One region of the Brachybacterium horti genome, then DNA from elsewhere that is predicted to be linked to it. Evidence: riboswitches for the same ligand, from Rfam matches in the RefSeq annotation. Region 1 holds a riboswitch; each other region holds the start of a gene.

Region 1 (4,202 bases):
CCGCGGGGACCTTCGACGTGGTCTCCGTGGGACAGCCCGAGTTCGTCTCCGCGGCCGCCGAGCTGCTCGCGGCCGAGGACCTCGCGGTGCTGCGCGCCTGGATGGCCGTGCACACCGTCTCCGCCTACGCCCCCTATCTCCCCGCGGCGCTCGTCGACGCGAACTTCGCCTTCTTCGGCACCGTGCTCTCGGGCGCGGAGGAGCTGCGTGAGCGCTGGAAGCGCGGCGTCGGCTTCGTCGAGGGCGCCGTCGGCTTCGAGGTGGGCCGCGAGTACGTCTCCCGCCACTTCCCGCCGGAGCACAAGGCGCACATGGAGCGTCTGGTCGCCGCGCTGCTCGAGGCGTACCGCGTCTCGATCGAGGGCCTGGACTGGATGACCGAGGAGACCCGCGCGAAGGCGCTCGAGAAGCTCTCCCTGTTCGTCCCGAAGATCGGCTACCCGGAGACCTGGCGGGACTACGAGGGCCTCGAGATCGTCGAGGGCGACCTCGTCGCGACCGTGCGCGCCTCGCGCCGCTTCGACGCCGGGTTCGAGTACGCGAAGGTGGGCGGCGAGGTCGACGAGACCGAGTGGCACATGACCCCGCAGACGGTCAACGCCTACTACAACCCCGGTCGCAACGAGATCGTCTTCCCCGCCGCGATCCTGCAGCCGCCGTTCTTCGACGCGGAGGCCGACGACGCCGTGAACTTCGGCGGGATCGGCGCCGTGATCGGCCACGAGATCGGCCACGGCTTCGACGACCAGGGCTCGAAGTTCGACGGCCACGGCAACCTCGTCACCTGGTGGACCGAGGAGGACCGCGCCGCCTTCGACGAGCGCACCGCGGCCCTCATCGAGCAGTACTCGGCGCTCTCGCCCCGGGACCTCGACGACGCCCACCACGTCAACGGCGCCCTCACCGTCGGCGAGAACATCGGCGACCTCGGCGGTCTCACGATCGCGGTGAAGGCCTACCTCGCGACGGCGGGCGAGGGATCCCCCGAGCTCGACGGCCTCACCGGCCTGCAGCGCGTGTTCTGGTCCTGGGCGACCGTGTGGCGCGGGCTGACCCGGCCGCAGGAGGCGATCCGCCGGCTCGCGATCGACCCCCATGCGCCGATGGAGTTCCGCTGCAACACGGTGGTGAGCCACCTCGACGCCTTCCACGAGGCGTTCGACGTGCGCGAGGGCGACGGCATGTACCGGGCGCCCGCCGAGCGCGTCCGCATCTGGTGAGCGCGCACGCGGGGCGGGCATGAGGCCCGAGGCGCCCTCGTACACCGACACGACCCGGCCCTCGGCCGTGGGCTGGACGCGGATCGCGCTCACCGCCGCCTCCGGGGTCGTGCTGCTGGTGCTCGCGCTCGTGCGGGCGACCGTCCCGCCGCCGCTGCTGGTCGCCGCGGCCGTGCTCTTCGCGCTGCTCGCCGTGTGGACGTGGATGCACCATGCGACGCGCATCCTGGTCGACGGCCGCGGGGTGACCGTGAGCCTCGGCGGGTTCTGGCCGCAGGCCACCTGGCCCGTCGAGGACTTCCGCGGCGTGCAGCTGCGCGAGCTGGACGCCACGGTCGTGGGCGTCACCGTGGGCGGCTACGGCTGGCGTCGCGGCCGCGCGCTGACCCCCGCCCCGGAGCAGCTCACCGCCGTCGGCTCGCGCCGCACCCTCACCCTGGCCGAGACGCAGGCGACCTACCGCCTGCTCGTGACCCGGCCGGGCACCCAGGTCGAGATCATCGGTCGCGGCGGCACCCACTACCTGTTCTCCCCCACGGACCCGCGGTCCACCGCGGAGGCGATCGACCAGGCGATCCGCGCGCGGCGGTAGACTGGCCCGCGGTCATCCACTGACAGGGGAGCACCGCACGGTGCTGAGAGTGCGCGCATGCGCAGACCCTCGAACCTGAACCGGGTCATGCCGGCGGAGGGAGTCGGGATATCCGTCGCGGCGCCTCCGGTGCCCCGACGCCCCTTTCCACGAGGAGAGGAGTCGGAATGACACGCATGAGGACGATCGACCTGCTGGTCAGCGTCGCGATCGGAGCGGCCTTCGGGGTCGCGTTCCTGGGCTACGGGGCCCTGTACTCGCTGATCGGGCCGCTCACCGCGGCCTTCAAGCCCGCCGAGGGCATCCTCGCGGGCATCTGGTTCCTGCCCGCCGTGCTCGCCGCGCTCATCGTGCGCAAGCCCGGCGCGGCGCTTCTCGCGGAGCTCGTCGCCGCGACCCTCGAGATGATCCTCGGCGGCCAGTGGGGCTGGGGCACCGTCGTCTCGGGCCTGCTGCAGGGCGGCGGCGTCGAGATCGGCTTCCTGCTCTTCGTCTACCGCCGCTTCACGCTGCCCGTCGCGATGCTCGGCGGCGTGATCGCGGCGGCGCTCGAATGGGTGTGGGAGCGCTTCTCCTACTACCCCGAGATGAGCTGGACCTTCGCCCTTCTGCTGCTGGCCTTCTTCCTGGTCTCCGGTGCGCTGCTGTGCGGAGCCCTCGGCTGGGCGGCCGTGCGGGCCCTCGGCGCGACGGGAGCCCTCGACGCGCTGCCCGCGGGCCGGGACCGGGATCGCGAGCGCCGCGCCGCCGCCACGACCGTCTCGTGAGGGCGGCTGCGTGAGGGACCTGCTCCTGGACGGGGTGCGCTGGCGCCCCACGGGCCGCGACGAGCCCACTCTCGACGGCCTGCGCCTGCGCGTGCCCGCCGGGCAGAGGGTGCTGCTCACGGGGGTGAGCGGGAGCGGGAAGTCCACCGTGCTGCGCGCCCTGGCGGGCCTGCTCGACCCCGAGGCCGGGGATCTCGAGCAGGCCCCCGCCGGGCCCTCCCGCCCCGGGGAGCGGGGGCTGCTGCTGCAGAACCCCGCGCACGCGGTGGTCGGTGCGACCGTCGCGCGCGACGCGGCGATCGGCCCGGAGAACGCGGCCCTCCCCCGCCCCGAGATCCACGAGCGGGTGCGGCGCGCCCTGGAGGCCGCAGCGGTCGACGTCGACGGCTCCCGGGACCCGCTCGCCGTCTCCGGCGGGCAGCAGCAGCGGGTGGCCCTCGCGGGCGCCCTCGCCCTGCACCCCGAGGCGATGCTGCTCGACGAGCCCACGAGCATGCTCGATCCGGCGGCGGCGGCCGCGGTGCGCCGCGCCGTGCTCGAGGCCTCCGCCGGGCGGACCCTCGTCATCGCCGACCACCACGTGGAGCCGTGGCGGGAGCACCTCGACCGGATCGTCGTGCTGGGCCCCGGCGCGCAGGTGCTCGCCGACGGCCCACCCGCGGAGGTCCTCGCCCGGCGTCCCGAGCTGCAGGAGACGGAGCCCGCCCCGGGCCCGGCCCCGGAGGCCGAGCTGCGGATCGATCCGGGCCTGCTCACCGCCGTCACCGGGGCGAGCGGCGCGGGGAAGACGACCCTGCTGCGCTCCCTCGCCGCGGAGGCCGGCCGGCGGCCCGGCTCGCTGCTGCTGGTCCCCCAGGACCCGGCGCACTTCTTCCTCGCCTCGACCGTGCGCGGTGAGCTCGGCGACGCAGCGGATCCCGCGGCCGCGGCGGATACGCAGTCGCTGCTGGACCGCGCTGGCCTCGCCCATCTCGCCGGCGCGAACCCGCATCGGCTCTCCGGCGGCGAGCAGCGACGCCTCGCGATCATCGCCGCCCTCGCGGCGCGGCCCGAGGTGCTGCTGCTCGACGAGCCGACCGTGGGCCTGGACGCCGAGCGGCGAGCGGCAGTCCTCGCCCTGCTCGAGGAGGCCCGAGACCGTGGCACCGCCGTCGTCGCCGCCTCCCACGACCCGGTGCTCGTCGCGGCCGCCGGGTCCCGGCACAACCTGGAGGGCACCCCCTCCCCCGCCCCGACGGCGGCGAGCGCGTCGGCCGGGGCAACGCCCCCCGCCCCCGGGGCCTCCGCCGAACCCGATCGTCGGATCCTCCCCGTCCCCCGCGCCGCGCGCCGGCCCGCGGACGCCCTGAACCCGCTGACGCTCTGCCTGATCGGCATCCTCGCGGCGGTCGGCTCCTACGCCGTCTCCACCTTGCAGGGCGGGCTGCTCGCCCTGCTGCCCACGGTGCTGCTCGCGCCGCTCGCGCTCCGGTCCGTGCGCGGCGCGGTCTGGCGGCTCGCCCCGGTGCTGCTCTCCGCCGTGAGCCTCGCCTGGACGACGGCCCTGCTGGGCGAGGCCCCGGCGCTCAGCGGTGAGGCCTGGCTGCTGGGCCTCAAGGAGGCCTGCCGGATCACCGCCTTCGT
Region 2 (4,202 bases), on a different contig from region 1:
CGCGAAGCGCGGCGAGGACTCGCCCTTCTCCGAGACCGTCAGCCGCCGGGCCGGGGCGCCGACCGTGCGCTCCCAGATGGAGGGGACCAGGCGGGAGAGGCGCTCGTCGGCCTCCTGCACCACCGCGACCGCCCGGCCGGCCGGGCCCGCGGCGATCGCGGAGACCCGCGGCACGCGCAGGAACGCCTCCACGTCACGGAGGTCGAGGGACGGGGAGGCGTTGACGTCAGCGGTCATCCCTGCACGCTATCGAGCCAGGCCACGGCCAGTGCGCGATCACGGTTGCGATGCGGTCACGGACCTCCTCGACGGTGCCCGGCAGGTGCACCATGGGCCCATGGTCCGCCGACGCACCCTCCTCGCCGCGCTCGCCGGAGCGGCCGGCCTCAGCGGCTGCGACGGCCCGGCGACGCGCCCGGAGGACGAGGTCACCGCCGCGAGCTGCATCGACTGGATCTCCCTGGAGACGCCCGAGGACGCGGCGGCGGAGTCCGATGCCGTCGTGCGCGGCACGGTCGACGGTCCGCCCGCGACGGGTCGCTACGAGCTGTACGACGTGCCGCTGTGGACCGTGCAGGTCGCCGAGTGGGTCTCCGGAGCCCCGGCGGATGGTGAGGGGACGAGCATCGAGGTGCTCTCGTTGCCGTACAGCTGCGGGGAGAGCCGCGACGCCCTCACCGGGATCGAGGACGCCGGTGAGGTCTACCTGTTCCTCCGTGCCCGCGGAGACCGGTGGGAGACGGTCACCGGCTACCGCGGGATGGTGCCCGCTGCCGAGGACGGCTCGATGCCGGGGAGCTGGCCGGACGAGATCGGCTGAGGGCGGCGAGTGGGGAGCTGGGCGGCAGGCCACCATAGGACCTGCATCGTCATGAGGTGGAGAGCGGGAGGTCGTTATGGGGAGTTGGGCACACCGCGTCGGCAACTGCCTTTTCGACGCGGTCCTGGCCGTTCTCATGCTCGGCGCGGTGATCGTGATGCTCCCGATCGTCCTTCCGGTCCTCCTGGTCGTCTTCGTCGTCTCCCTGGTCCTCTCCGCGCTGCGCGGTGAGCCTGACGTCGAGCTCCCGGACGTGGAGCTCCGACTCTTCGCCGACGACGGCGAGGATCCCCTCGACCCCCTGAGCGAGTCCGAGGTCATCAGGCGTCGCAGCGGCCCGGAGTCCAATGTCATCGAGACTGCCGAACACGAGGTCCTCATCAGCTCACCCGCCACCGCCACGTGGCCGATCCGCATCCGGATGCTCTCCTGCCCTTCGACAGCGCCCCGAGACGGTGACGAGGCGGAGATCCTCATCGGCCCGTGGGAGTACACGGGATGGGAGATCCTGGACTACGGCAATGCGGGGGAGGCAGTCGCCGCAGCCGTCGCGTATCTGGAGAACGGGATCAAGGTTCGCGTCATCAAGGAGCGGGCGGAGGCGTTCCTGTTCCATCGGCTGTCGGGATTCTGGTGGAAGCCGGGGGAGAAGCTGGTCAGCACGCTGCGCCAGGAGTGGTTCCGGGAACTGCCGGGGCGACCGGCGACGGCGGCGGAGGAGAAGGCTTTCATTGCTGGGGCGATGGAGTGCGCTGAGGGCCCGCGGCTCTGCTGACGCCGTTCAGGGCAGGCAGGCGTCAGGCACTCGCCCGTGGTCGGCGTCCAGGGCAACCGGGCGCCGGCTGCACGGCGTCCCCCTGGTTCCGTGGCCCTGACCTCAGATCTCCGTGGACACGTCGACCCGGCGCGACCCGCGCCTGGGATACTCGATCGCGGACACGGGGTGCGCCGCCGGCGCTGAGATCACACCCGTGGAACCTGATGCAGCTCGTACTGACGAAGGGATGTCCGCCATGCGCTCGCGCCTGCCCGCGACCGATGCACCCACCATCGACGAGGTCGAGCACCCCGGCCCCGTCGGCCCGCCGGACCGTCTGCCGCCCTCGGGGCGTGCCGCGCTCCGCGCCGGCGTGGTCGGGAACTTCATCGACAACGTCCACGTGTTCCTGCCGCTCACCGCGCTCACCCCGGCGCTGGCCACGGTCGCGGGCCCCGGGGTCGCGGCGGCGACCGGCGCGATCGTCGTCATCGCGATGATGCTCGGCCGGCCCGTCGGCGGGGTCGTCTTCGGCCGGATCTCCGACCGCCTGGGCCGCACCCGCACCACGCAGGTCGCGATCGCCGGCACCGCCGGGTGCGCGCTGCTGATCGCCGCGATGCCCACGCACGAGCTGCTGGGCGCGGGCACGATCGCGCTGATCCTCGGTCTGCGCTTCCTGGGCGGCATCTTCGTCGCCGGGGAGTACTCCGCCGCGATCCCGCTCGCCATGGAGTGGTCGCCGCCGCGCCGCCGCGGCCTCATGAGCGGCCTGATCCTCTCGATGGCGCCGTGGGCGCAGGGAGCGATCGCCTTCGCGACCGCCACGCTGCTGCTGGTCCTCGGTCCGGAGGAGTACGCCGTCTGGGGCTGGCGACTGCTGTTCGTCGTCGGCGCGCTGCTCTCGCTGGGGATGCTGCTGTACTACCGCTCGCACGTCGTCGACGCGCCGATCACCCGCCGCGCCGGGCCGGACGGGGACGCGCCGGGCACGGAGACGACGCCACCGGTGCGCGGCGGCGTCCGGCAGGTGCTCGCAGGCCGCTGGTCCGGCGCCTTCCGGCAGGCCTTCGTCATGATGACGGGGCTCTGGCTGCTCACGAACACGACGGTCCTGCTGCTCACCGCGCGGCTCGGGGAGGGCGGCGCCCTCGCCGCCACCGAGGTCGCGCTCGCCATGGGCATCGCCTCCGTCGCCCAGGCGCTCGCGATGGCGCTCGCCGGGCACCTCTCCACGGTGGTCGGCCGGCGCCGACTGCTCACGCTCTGGGGGATCGCCGCCCTGCTCCTCGGGCCACCCCTGTGGTGGGCGGCCGTCGGCTCCGGGAGCCTCGCCCGGGCGGCGCTCTGCGCGGCGCTGCTGCAGGTGGTGACCGTCGCCGCCTACGGCCCGGTCTCCGCGTACCTCTCCGAGCGGTTTCCCACGGTCGTGCGCTCCACCGGGTACGGCTCCGCCTACAGCCTCTCCCTCGTGCTGCCGGCCCTGTACCCCTTCTACCTGCCGCTGCTCGCCGGGATCACCGGCCCCCGCGGCTCGGTGCTGCTGCTCATGGTGCTCGGGGCGGCGCTGCTGATCCTCGGCGCCCGGCTCGGCCCGCGCCTCGCGCCCGCGGACCTCGACGGGGACCTCGACGCGGTCGCGCTCGCCGAGGAGCGGTGACGGCGCTCAGCGGCGGGCGATGACCTGGTAGGTGTTCCAGTGCTTCGGCCCGGAGAAGGAGCCGCCGTCCCGCTCCTCCTCGACGATCTCGATCACGTCGAGATCGCGGGTCATCGCTTCGGCAGCGTCTGTGCGAGCGCGTCGAGCACGGGGCGCACGCTCGGATCCCTGTCGATCGCCAGCACCTCGCACCCGTTCTCCGGGAGGAACCGGGACTCGATCCCGGCGCCGCAGCCGAGGTCGATGGCGAACGGTCGCCGCGGCGCAGGCACCCGCTCGCGGAGCGCGGCCAGCGCTCGCCGGGCCAGCGGGCGTGGCGGGCGCCCGGCCTGCGCGGCGTTGTACGCGCTGAAGTCGCGATCGGAGTCCCGAGATGGAAGCGCCATGACGGCACCGTACGACGGGCACACCTCCGGGATGATGGACGGATGGAGATCCCGGTCCAGATCAGTCGCTGCACCCCGGCCGACGTCGCGCTGCTCGCGGCGCGCGAGCCGCCGGGACGGGGCTTCGCCCGCCATGCGGCGGCGCGCCAGGGGCGAGGGGAGAGCACCTTCCTCATCGCCTGGAGCGGTGAGGTCCCCGTCGGCTCCTGTGAGGTGGACGAGGGGGAGCTCCCTCTGCTCAAGAACCTCAGCGTCGATGCGGCGGCACGGGGCCGAGGCGTCGGCAGCCGGCTGATGGAGGCGGCCGAGGAGCTCGCGCGGCCCCGCGGACGGATCGCCTGCGCCGTGGGGCTGGACAACCCGCGCGCCCGACGGCTCTACGAGCGACGCGGCTACCGTGGGACCGGCCAGCTCGAGACCGTCTCCTACGAGTACGTGGACGACGGGGGCGTTGGGCGGACGGCCACCGAGACCTCGGAGACGCTCGTCAAGGGCCTCGGAAACGCCTGAGCTGGCCGTCGCAGGCGTGCGCCGCCACTCTGTTCGGATCGGTCGCTTCCGAACGGTCGGGACCGAGCG
Region 3 (4,202 bases), 160 kb from region 1:
CCAGAAGCAGGGGAGCAGGGCCGCCGCGAGCTCCTCGTAGCGGCCGCGTGCCGCGAGGGCCAGGAGGTGGTCCACGTAGGCGCGGGTGGTCGCATCGGGCTGGGCCGCGAAGAGCTCCTCGGGGCCCAGGTGGCCCGCGTGCAGCTCGGTCTCCGCGGCGATCGCGCCCTGGGCGGCCCCGGCCCAAAAGACCTGCTCCCCGGCGGAGGGCGCGAGGGTCGACGCGGCGGCGAGGGCCCGCGAGTACTCCCGGAGGTAAAGCGCGTCCTGGGCGAGGTAGCGGTGGAACGCGGGGCGGGGGAGGCTGCCGTCGGCGAGGCCGCGCACCACGGGCAGCGCGTCGATCTGCGTGCGCAGCTCGGCGGCCGCCTCCCACCACTCCTCGGCGATCGTCGCCGCGGCCGGGGCATGGGTGCCGGCCGCCTCCCACAGCGCCGCGAAGTGGGAGACCGGCCCGCTGCCGCGCCCCACCTCGAGGGAGTCCGCGGCGGCGATCGCGCCCGCGAGCCAGACCTTCGCCCCGCGCACGGCGCCGGCCCAGTCCTCGCCGCGGCCGCGGAGGGTCGCGATCGCGGAGGAGAGCGAGCAGCCGGTGCCGTGCGTGTTCCGCGTCGCGATCCGCGCTCCGGGCAGCTCGGCGAGCACCCCCTCGGGGCCGACGAGGGCGTCGGGGGAGTCCGGCCCGCTCAGATGACCGCCCTTGGCGAGCACGAGCACCGCGTGGCGGGCGGCGAGCTCCTGCGCCTGGGCGAGGGCCTGCTCCCAGGTGCTCGCCTCGGGCTGCTCGGCGAGCACGGCGAGCTCGGGGAGGTTCGGGGTGACGAGGTGCGCATGGCGGAGCATGTCCCGCAGCGCCTGCTCGGCGGAGTCGTCGAGCAGGCGGTCTCCGCTCGCGGCGACCATGACCGGGTCGAGCACCACCACCGGGGGTCGCACGTCGTCCAGCCAGGCGGTGACCGTGTCGATGATCGTGCCGTCGAAGAGCATGCCGATCTTCACGGCGTCGATCGTGACGTCCTCGCTCACCGCCCGGAGCTGCGCGTCGAGGAAGGCGGGCGGCGGCACGTGGACCTCGCGCACGCCGCGGGTGTTCTGGGCGACGAGCGCGGTCGTCGCGGCCATGCCGTAGCCGCCGTTCGCGGCGATCGACTTGAGATCCGCCTGGATGCCGGCGCCGCCGGTGGGGTCGGTGCCGGCGATGCTGAGGACGCGGGGGACGGGGCGGCTCATCGGGCGTCCTCCCAGGCGCGGCGCAGCTCCGCCGCCGCGTCGAAGGGGGAGGGGGAGGAGCAGATCGCGGAGACGACGGCCGCGCCGTCGAGCCCCCCGCGGCGCAGGGCGGGCAGGTCCGCGGCGCTGATCCCGCCGATCGCGACGGCGGGCAGGGCGGTCGCGGCGGCGACGGCGGCGACGCCCTCGACCCCGATCACGGCGGGGGCGTCCGCCTTCGTGGTGGTGCCGTGCACGGCACCGATGCCGAGGTGGTCCGCACCGGCGGCCTCGGCCTCGCGGGCCATGGCGGCGGTCTGCGCGGAGACGCCGATGACGGCGTCCGGCCCGAGGATCCGGCGCACCAGGTGCGCGGGGAGGTCGGACTGGCCGACGTGCACCCCGGTGAGGCGCACGCCGGACTCCCGGGCGGCGAGGACCACGTCGAGGCGGTCGTCGACGATGATCGCGACCGACGGGGGCAGCGTCTCCGCGAGGGCCGCGCAGAAGGCGAGCGTGTCCCGGGTGGGGAGCTGCTTGTCGCGCACCTGGACGGCGGTGACGCCACCGGCGACGGCGTCCCGCACGGCGGTGACGGGGTCGTGGCCGGCCCGCTCGAGCTGGGGGCGGTCCACGACGAGGTAGAGGGAGAGATCGACCGCGGGACGGGCGTTCATCGTGGTCATCGCACCTTCGCCTGGTCGCGGACGTCCTGGGCGGTCAGCGCGTGGAGCCCGTCGAGGAGCCCGACGGCGAAGGAGCCGGGGTGCTCGGCGGTGCGGGCGGAGCGCTCGGCGGCGAGGGTGAGCACGGTCGTCGCGGCGACCGCGGCGACGAGGCGGTCCTCGACCACGGCGGCGAAGGCCGCGGTGATCCCGCCGAGCGCGCAGCCGGCGCCGGTGACCTTGGTGAGCAGGGGGCTGCCGGTGGCGACGCGCACCACCCGCTCCCCGTCGGTCACGAGGTCCACCGCGCCGGAGACGGCGACGACGGCGCCGGTGCCGCGGGCGAGGGACGTCGCCGCCTCGTGGGAGTCGTCGGCGGAGTCGATCGAGTCCGCGCCGCGGCCGCCGGCGGAGAGCCCCGCGAGGGCACGGATCTCGGAGGCGTTGCCGCGGATGATCGCGGGCCGCTGGCTCACGAGGCGCTCGGCGAGGGTCGTCCGCACGGGCAGGGTCCCGACCGCGACGGGGTCCAGCACCCAGGGGGTGCCGGCGGCGCGCGCGGCGGCGACGGCCTCGACCATCGCCTCCCGCTGCTCGGCGCCGGCGGTGCCGAGGTTCACGAGGACGCCGTCGGCGATCCCCGCGAAGATCCCGGCCTCCTCGGGCACTGCGACCATGGCGGGGGAGCCGCCCACGGCGAGCAGCGCGTTCGCGACGAGGTTCGTGGTGACCACGTTGGTCAGGCACTGCACGAGGGGGATCCGCGAGCGGACCTCCTCGAGGGCGGCCGCGAGGGCGGCCGGGTCGGTGGGGGCAGAGGCGTGCGCGAGTGTCATGGCGACATCCCTTCGCTAGTCCGAGCTAGATCAGGTTCGACGGGTGTCATCTCAGCCCGGTGCTCGGGCACCCCGTGTCACTGCAGGCCACCGTACGTGATCGCCGCCCGCGCGGGGGCGGCGTCCGCGGCCGGGCGGCCGACGTCGCCCCCGGAGGGGAGAGCCTCAGGCGGTGCGCAGGCCGCGCCGCACGAGGAGCAGGCACAGCGCGCAGAGCACCACGAGCATCGAGAGCGAGGCGGGATAGGCGAGCAGCGGCAGCAGCGCGGCGAGGATCGTGGGCAGCAGGAACCCGAGGTAGGCGAGGGCGTAGTAGACGCCGGTGAGCCCGGCGAGGTCCTCCGCCGTCGCGATGCCCTGCACCTGCAGCAGCCCGGCGACGACGAGGGTGCCGTAGGCGGCGCCGAGCACCATCGCCACGAGGATGCCGAGGACCGGGCTGCCGATCGCCGTGGCGATCACCGCGAGCACCAGACCGACGCACATGGCCGCCTGGCCAACGGGCAGGGAGCGGCCGCCGGTGAGGCGGTCCAGCCGCGGCACGAAGGACTGCACGACCGCCCCGGTGCCGAGGGTGAGCACCGTCAGTGCCGTCGCGTACAGCGTCGCGCTCTCGCCGAGGTGACGCTGCACGCTCGCGGGGATGACCGCGTAGGCGACGCCGGCCGCGCCGAAGATCCACGGCGCCGCGGGGACCACGGCGCGGGTGAAGCGGCGGTGCCCGGCGGCGGGCACGCGGAGGTCCTGCCACCAGTGACCGGCGGCAGGCCGCTCGACGTGACGGGTCTCCGGGGCGAGCAGGAGCAGCGGGGTCGCGAGCAGGGAGAGGCCGCCGTGCACGAGATAGGGGAGGACCTCGGGGAGCGGGGCGAACTGGGCGAGCAGGCCGCTCGCCCCGGCGCCGAGCGCGAAGCCGAGGGTGAGGGTGAGGGACGGGCGGCGGGCGCCGGCGACGGCCGGGGCGCCGATCTCGTACGGCGGCGCGGAGAGCTCCTTCATCCAGGCCGTGCCGACGGACATGGCCGCGCCCACTCCGAGACCGGCGAGCACCCGGCCCAGGCACAGCAGCGCGAAGACGTGGGGGCTCGCGGCGAGCAGCGCGCTGCCGAGCACGGTCGCGGCCATGCCCACGAGCATCACGGGGCGGCGGCCGTGGCGGTCGGAGAGCGCGGCCGCGACGAGCAGGCCGGGGGCGAGCCCGGCGACGTAGGTGCCCAGCAGGAGGTTCGCCTGCCAGGCGGCGTAGTGGCCGACGGACTCGTAGACGTGCAGGAGCGGGGTGAAGTGGTTGCCGCCCCAGGCGAGCAGGAAGGTCGCGGGGACCACGAGCCTCCAGGGGGCGCGGATCGCGGTGCGGCTCATCGTGCGCCCCCGTCGAGCTCGTAGGCGTCCTCGACGTGGGCGCGCAGACGCTCGGCGAAGGCCGCGGGGTCGCCCGCGGCGAGGAGCGCGGCGAGCTCCTCGTGCTCGGCGAGGAGGGCGGGCATGGTGC
Region 4 (4,202 bases), on a different contig from region 1:
GCCGATCCCGAGCCCGAACCACACCCGGCCGCGGCGCAGCGCCCCCAGCTCCCCGCGGATCGAGCCGGTGCCCGTGGAGCCCTCCGGCTCCGGCACCAGGCGCCAGATCGCGAGGGTCGACGCCGCCGCGAGCACCACCACGATCACGTACGCCGAGCGCCAGCCCACCGACTGCCCGAGCGCCGTCGACGCCGGCACGCCGAGCATCGTCGCGATCGTCAGGCCCAGCATCACGAGGGACACCGAGCGGGCGCGCCGCCCCGGCGGGGACAGGCGCGAGGCGACGAGCGCCGAGACCCCGAAGAACGCGCCGTGCGGCAGCCCCGCCACGAAGCGGGCGAGGGCGAGCACGGTGAAGCTCGGGGCGATCGCCGAGGCCAGGTTCCCGAGGCCGATCAGCGCGATGAGCACCACCAGCAGCCTCGCCCGGGGCACACGCACCGCGGCGATCGTCACGAGCGGCGCCCCGATCACCACGCCCAGCGCGTAGAGCGTGATGAGCATGCCCGCCTGCGGCACGCTCACCTCGAGCGAGCGGGCGATCTGCGGCAGCAGGCCCATCGACGCGAACTCGGTGGTGCCGATCGCGAAGGCGCCGAGCGCCATCGCGAGGATGACCAGCCGCAGCCGGCCCGGGGGCAGGGGAGCGGGGGCCGCAGGCGGCAGGGTGGGGGTCGAGGTGCTCAACGGGGACTCCAGCGCGGGGTGGTTCAGGGCATCGCTGCCGACGCTGGCACCGGTGGGGACCCCTCGATCCTACGGGCGGGCGGGCACCGATGGGGAGGGCAGGTACACCGTGCCGCCCTGCTCGCGGAACTCCCGGGACTTCGCCTCCATGCCCTCGAGCGCGATCCGCTCCTGGGCGGGCATGTCCCCGTAGGTGTCGCGGATGTCCTGCGAGATCCGCATCGAGCAGAACTTCGGCCCGCACATCGAGCAGAAGTGCGCCGTCTTCGCGGGCTCCGCCGGGAGCGTCTCGTCGTGGTACGCCTCCGCGAGCTGCGGGTCCAGGGACAGGCCGAACTGGTCCCGCCAGCGGAACTCGAAACGGGCCTTCGAGAGCGCGTCGTCCCGGTCCCGGGCGCCGGCGTGGCCCTTGGCGACGTCCGCCGCATGGGCGGCGATCTTGTACGTGATCACGCCGGTCTTCACGTCGTCGCGGTCCGGGAGGCCCAGGTGCTCCTTGGGCGTGACATAGCAGAGCATCGCCGTGCCGTACTGGGCGATCTCGGTGGCGCCGATCGCGGAGGTGATGTGGTCGTACGCGGGGGCGATGTCCGTGACGAGCGGGCCCAGCGTGTAGAACGGGGCGCCGTGGCACAGCTCCTGCTGGCGCTCCACGTTCTCCCGCACGAGGTGCAGCGGCACGTGCCCCGGGCCCTCGACCATGACCTGCACGTCGTGCTCCCAGGCGCGGGCCGTGAGCTCCGCGAGCGTGTCGAGCTCCGCGAACTGGGCGGCGTCGTTCGCGTCCGCGAGGGAGCCCGGGCGCAGTCCGTCGCCCAGGGAGAAGGAGACGTCGTAGCGGGCGAAGATCGCGCAGAGCTCGTCGAAGTGCTCGTAGAGGAAGTTCTCGCGATGGTGGGCGAGGCACCAGCCGGCGAGGATCGAACCGCCGCGCGAGACGATCCCGGTCACGCGGTCCGCGGTCAGCGGCACGTGGCGCAGCAGCACGCCCGCGTGGATCGTCATGTAGTCCACGCCCTGCTCGCACTGCTCGATCACCGTGTCCCGGAAGATCTCCCAGGTCAGGGCGTTCGCGTCCCCGCCCACCTTCTCAAGCGCCTGGTAGATGGGGACCGTGCCGATCGGCACGGGGGAGTTGCGCAGGATCCACTCGCGGGTGGTGTGGATGTCCTCCCCGGTGGAGAGGTCCATGACGGTGTCCGCACCCCAGCGGGTCGCCCACTCGAGCTTCGCGACCTCCTCCGCGATCGACGAGGTCACCGCCGAGTTCCCGATGTTCGCGTTGACCTTCACGAGGAACGCGCGGCCGATGATCATCGGCTCCGCCTCCGGATGGTTCACGTTCGCGGGGATGATCGCGCGGCCCGCGGCGAGCTCGCTGCGCACGAGCTCCACGTCGCAGCCCTCGCGCAGCGCCACGTACCGCATCTCCGCGGTGATCTCCCCGCGGCGGGCGTAGTGCATCTGGGTGACCCGTCGGCCCTCGAGGCCGCGCAGCGGCTCCCGCCGCGCACCCCGCCACTCCGCGCTGGCCTCCCCGCGGCGCACGGCGCTGCGGCCGTCGTCCTCGAGGCTCCGACCGCGACCCGTGTAGCCCTCCACGTCGCCGCGGCCGCGGATCCAGTCCTCGCGCAGCGGCGCGAGGCCCTCCTCCGGCTCACAGCCGGGGCCCGCGGTGCGATAGACGGTCACGGGCGGGTTCTCCGCGCCGCTCGGGGCGGGGTCCTGGGTGATCCGGGTGACGGGCACACGGATGCCGTGCTCGGGATCCTCGAGGTGGTCGAGGGTGTGGGTGGGGTAGTTCTCAGGGCGTGCGGACATGCAGTCGCTCTCCTTCTTCCTTCGCCGGCATGACCCGGGCAGGTTCGGTCGGTACTCGGACCGCGACAGTCCGATCTCAGCCCGTTGCGACGGGCACCCGAGGGATCGGCGAGCACCGTACCCCAGGAGCGGGAAGGCCGGCGGCGCCGTCCGTCGGAGGGACCGCCAGGAGCGACGAAGCCCCAGCCCCAGCCCGGCCTCCCCGAGCCCCGGCCCGGCTTCCACGGGCCGCAGTTCGGCGCGCCCGTGTGCGCTCCGGACCGTCGCGAACGGCGGGACGGAGCCCGCTACGGCATGGCCCTCGTCGCCACCGTGATCGGCTCCTACCTGCTCTCGCAGTGGTCCCCGGTCGGGTTCGTCGGCTACGACGACTCGCTGCTGAGGCTCCAGGGCATCCTCCAGCTCGGGATCGGCCTGCTCGTGCTCGCCGGAGGTCTCGCCCTCGCGCCCACCGCCCTGTGGCGGGCGGCGCTCGCCGCGGCGGTCGTCGTCGTGCCCGTCCTGCTCGGGACGGTCCTCGTGATCCCGTACCTCCGGGGCGACCTGGACCTGCCGCAGCCCTTCCCGCGGATGCTGGACCTCTCGATCCTCGGCCCGGCCGTGGGGCTGCTGGGCTGGCTGATCGTGCGCGGACGCAGCCCGCTCACCTACCTGCTGGTGCTGGGCTTCCTGCTGATCCTCCCCGCGCAGTGGGCGGTCATGTACCACGGCATCCCGAGCCCCGTGCTGTGGGGCGTCGAGCTCGTGCTCGCCGCGGTGATCGGGATCGCGGCGGCGTGGCTCGCGGCGCTCGGGTCGCGGTGGCTGCCGGGGGCCGTGCGGCGGTGACCTGCCGGAGGGGGCCGCTCAGGGGCGCGTGACGAACCCCTGCTCGACCATGAAGTCGAAGGCGACGTCCGCCGGGAGCTCGCCGCCCTCGTCCACCCGCAGGTTCATCGCGCGAAGGGCGTCGTCCGTGATGGCGGGGGAGATCTGGTCGAAGACGTCCGCGAGCTCGGGGTGCTTCTCCAGCGTCGCGGTGCTGAGCACCGGGGCGACGTTGTAGGCGGGGAAGTACCCCTTGTCGTCCTCGAGGATCGTCAGGTCCAGGCTCTCGATGCGGCCGTCGGTCGTGAAGACCTCGCCGAAGTTGCAGGAGCCGCGGGCGGTCGCGGTGTAGACGGCGCCCGTGTCGTAGATCGAGATGTTCTCCTCGGGGACGCCGTCGGCGGCGTCGCGGGGGATGCCGTACTCCTTCAGCAGCGGGATCAAGCCGTCCGCGCGGGAGTTGAACTCGGGCTCCACGCAGATCGTGCGGTCCTCGACGGGGAGGTCAGCGATCTCGCTCAGGGAGCTGATGCCGCCCAGCTCCTCGACGGCGTCGGAGCGCACGGCGAGGGCGTAGGTGTTGTTCAGCGGCGCGGGCGGCAGCCAGGTGAGCCCGTTGGCCACGTCGGCATCGCGCACGGCCTCCCACTGCTCCTGCTTGTCCGGGATGCCCTCGGTCTCGCCCATGTAGGTGAGCCAGGCGGTGCCCGTGTACTCCCAGGTCATGTCGGCGTCGCCGGAGGTCATGAGCTCGCGCACGGGGACGGAGCCGGGGACGTTGGTGAGGTCGTCCACCTGGAACCCGGCGGCCCGGGCGGCGATCACGCCGATCTTGCCGAGGATGAGCTGCTCGGTGAAGTTCTTGCCGGTGACTGTGAGCGAGGCGT

Evidence for each region. A riboswitch is a leader RNA that binds a small molecule or an ion and turns the genes downstream of it on or off. The one in region 1 is predicted to bind thiamine pyrophosphate.
Region 2: it holds a riboswitch for thiamine pyrophosphate, as region 1 does, so the genes downstream of both, ACYVAP_RS01435 (MFS transporter) here and ACYVAP_RS10360 (ECF transporter S component) in region 1, are expected to answer to the same signal.
Region 3: it holds a riboswitch for thiamine pyrophosphate, as region 1 does, so the genes downstream of both, thiM (hydroxyethylthiazole kinase) here and ACYVAP_RS10360 (ECF transporter S component) in region 1, are expected to answer to the same signal.
Region 4: it holds a riboswitch for thiamine pyrophosphate, as region 1 does, so the genes downstream of both, thiC (phosphomethylpyrimidine synthase ThiC) here and ACYVAP_RS10360 (ECF transporter S component) in region 1, are expected to answer to the same signal.

Annotation. Positions count from the first base shown of each region.
Region 1 covers NZ_BAAHAM010000003.1:204,266-208,467, forward strand. Annotated here, with positions in the region: gene ACYVAP_RS10350 (M13 family metallopeptidase) at 1-1,220, shown strand, start outside; gene ACYVAP_RS10355 (hypothetical protein) at 1,240-1,812, shown strand; TPP riboswitch at 1,827-1,931, shown strand; gene ACYVAP_RS10360 (ECF transporter S component) at 1,989-2,579, shown strand; gene ACYVAP_RS10365 (ATP-binding cassette domain-containing protein) at 2,590-4,202, shown strand, end outside.
Region 2 covers NZ_BAAHAM010000001.1:286,740-290,941, reverse strand. Annotated here, with positions in the region: gene ACYVAP_RS01450 (alpha/beta fold hydrolase) at 1-237, opposite strand, end outside; gene ACYVAP_RS01445 (hypothetical protein) at 338-820, shown strand; gene ACYVAP_RS01440 (hypothetical protein) at 969-1,595, shown strand; TPP riboswitch at 1,750-1,842, shown strand; gene ACYVAP_RS01435 (MFS transporter) at 1,825-3,237, shown strand; gene ACYVAP_RS01430 (hypothetical protein) at 3,348-3,623, opposite strand; gene ACYVAP_RS01425 (GNAT family N-acetyltransferase) at 3,666-4,133, shown strand.
Region 3 covers NZ_BAAHAM010000003.1:42,371-46,572, reverse strand. Annotated here, with positions in the region: gene ACYVAP_RS09625 (bifunctional hydroxymethylpyrimidine kinase/phosphomethylpyrimidine kinase) at 1-1,230, opposite strand, end outside; gene thiE (thiamine phosphate synthase) at 1,227-1,895, opposite strand; gene thiM (hydroxyethylthiazole kinase) at 1,892-2,710, opposite strand; TPP riboswitch at 2,701-2,795, opposite strand; gene ACYVAP_RS09610 (MFS transporter) at 2,876-4,072, opposite strand; gene ACYVAP_RS09605 (GntR family transcriptional regulator) at 4,069-4,202, opposite strand, start outside.
Region 4 covers NZ_BAAHAM010000004.1:197,300-201,501, reverse strand. Annotated here, with positions in the region: gene ACYVAP_RS13790 (MFS transporter) at 1-687, opposite strand, end outside; gene thiC (phosphomethylpyrimidine synthase ThiC) at 757-2,508, opposite strand; TPP riboswitch at 2,508-2,617, opposite strand; gene ACYVAP_RS13780 (hypothetical protein) at 2,803-3,336, shown strand; gene ACYVAP_RS13775 (glycine betaine ABC transporter substrate-binding protein) at 3,355-4,202, opposite strand, start outside.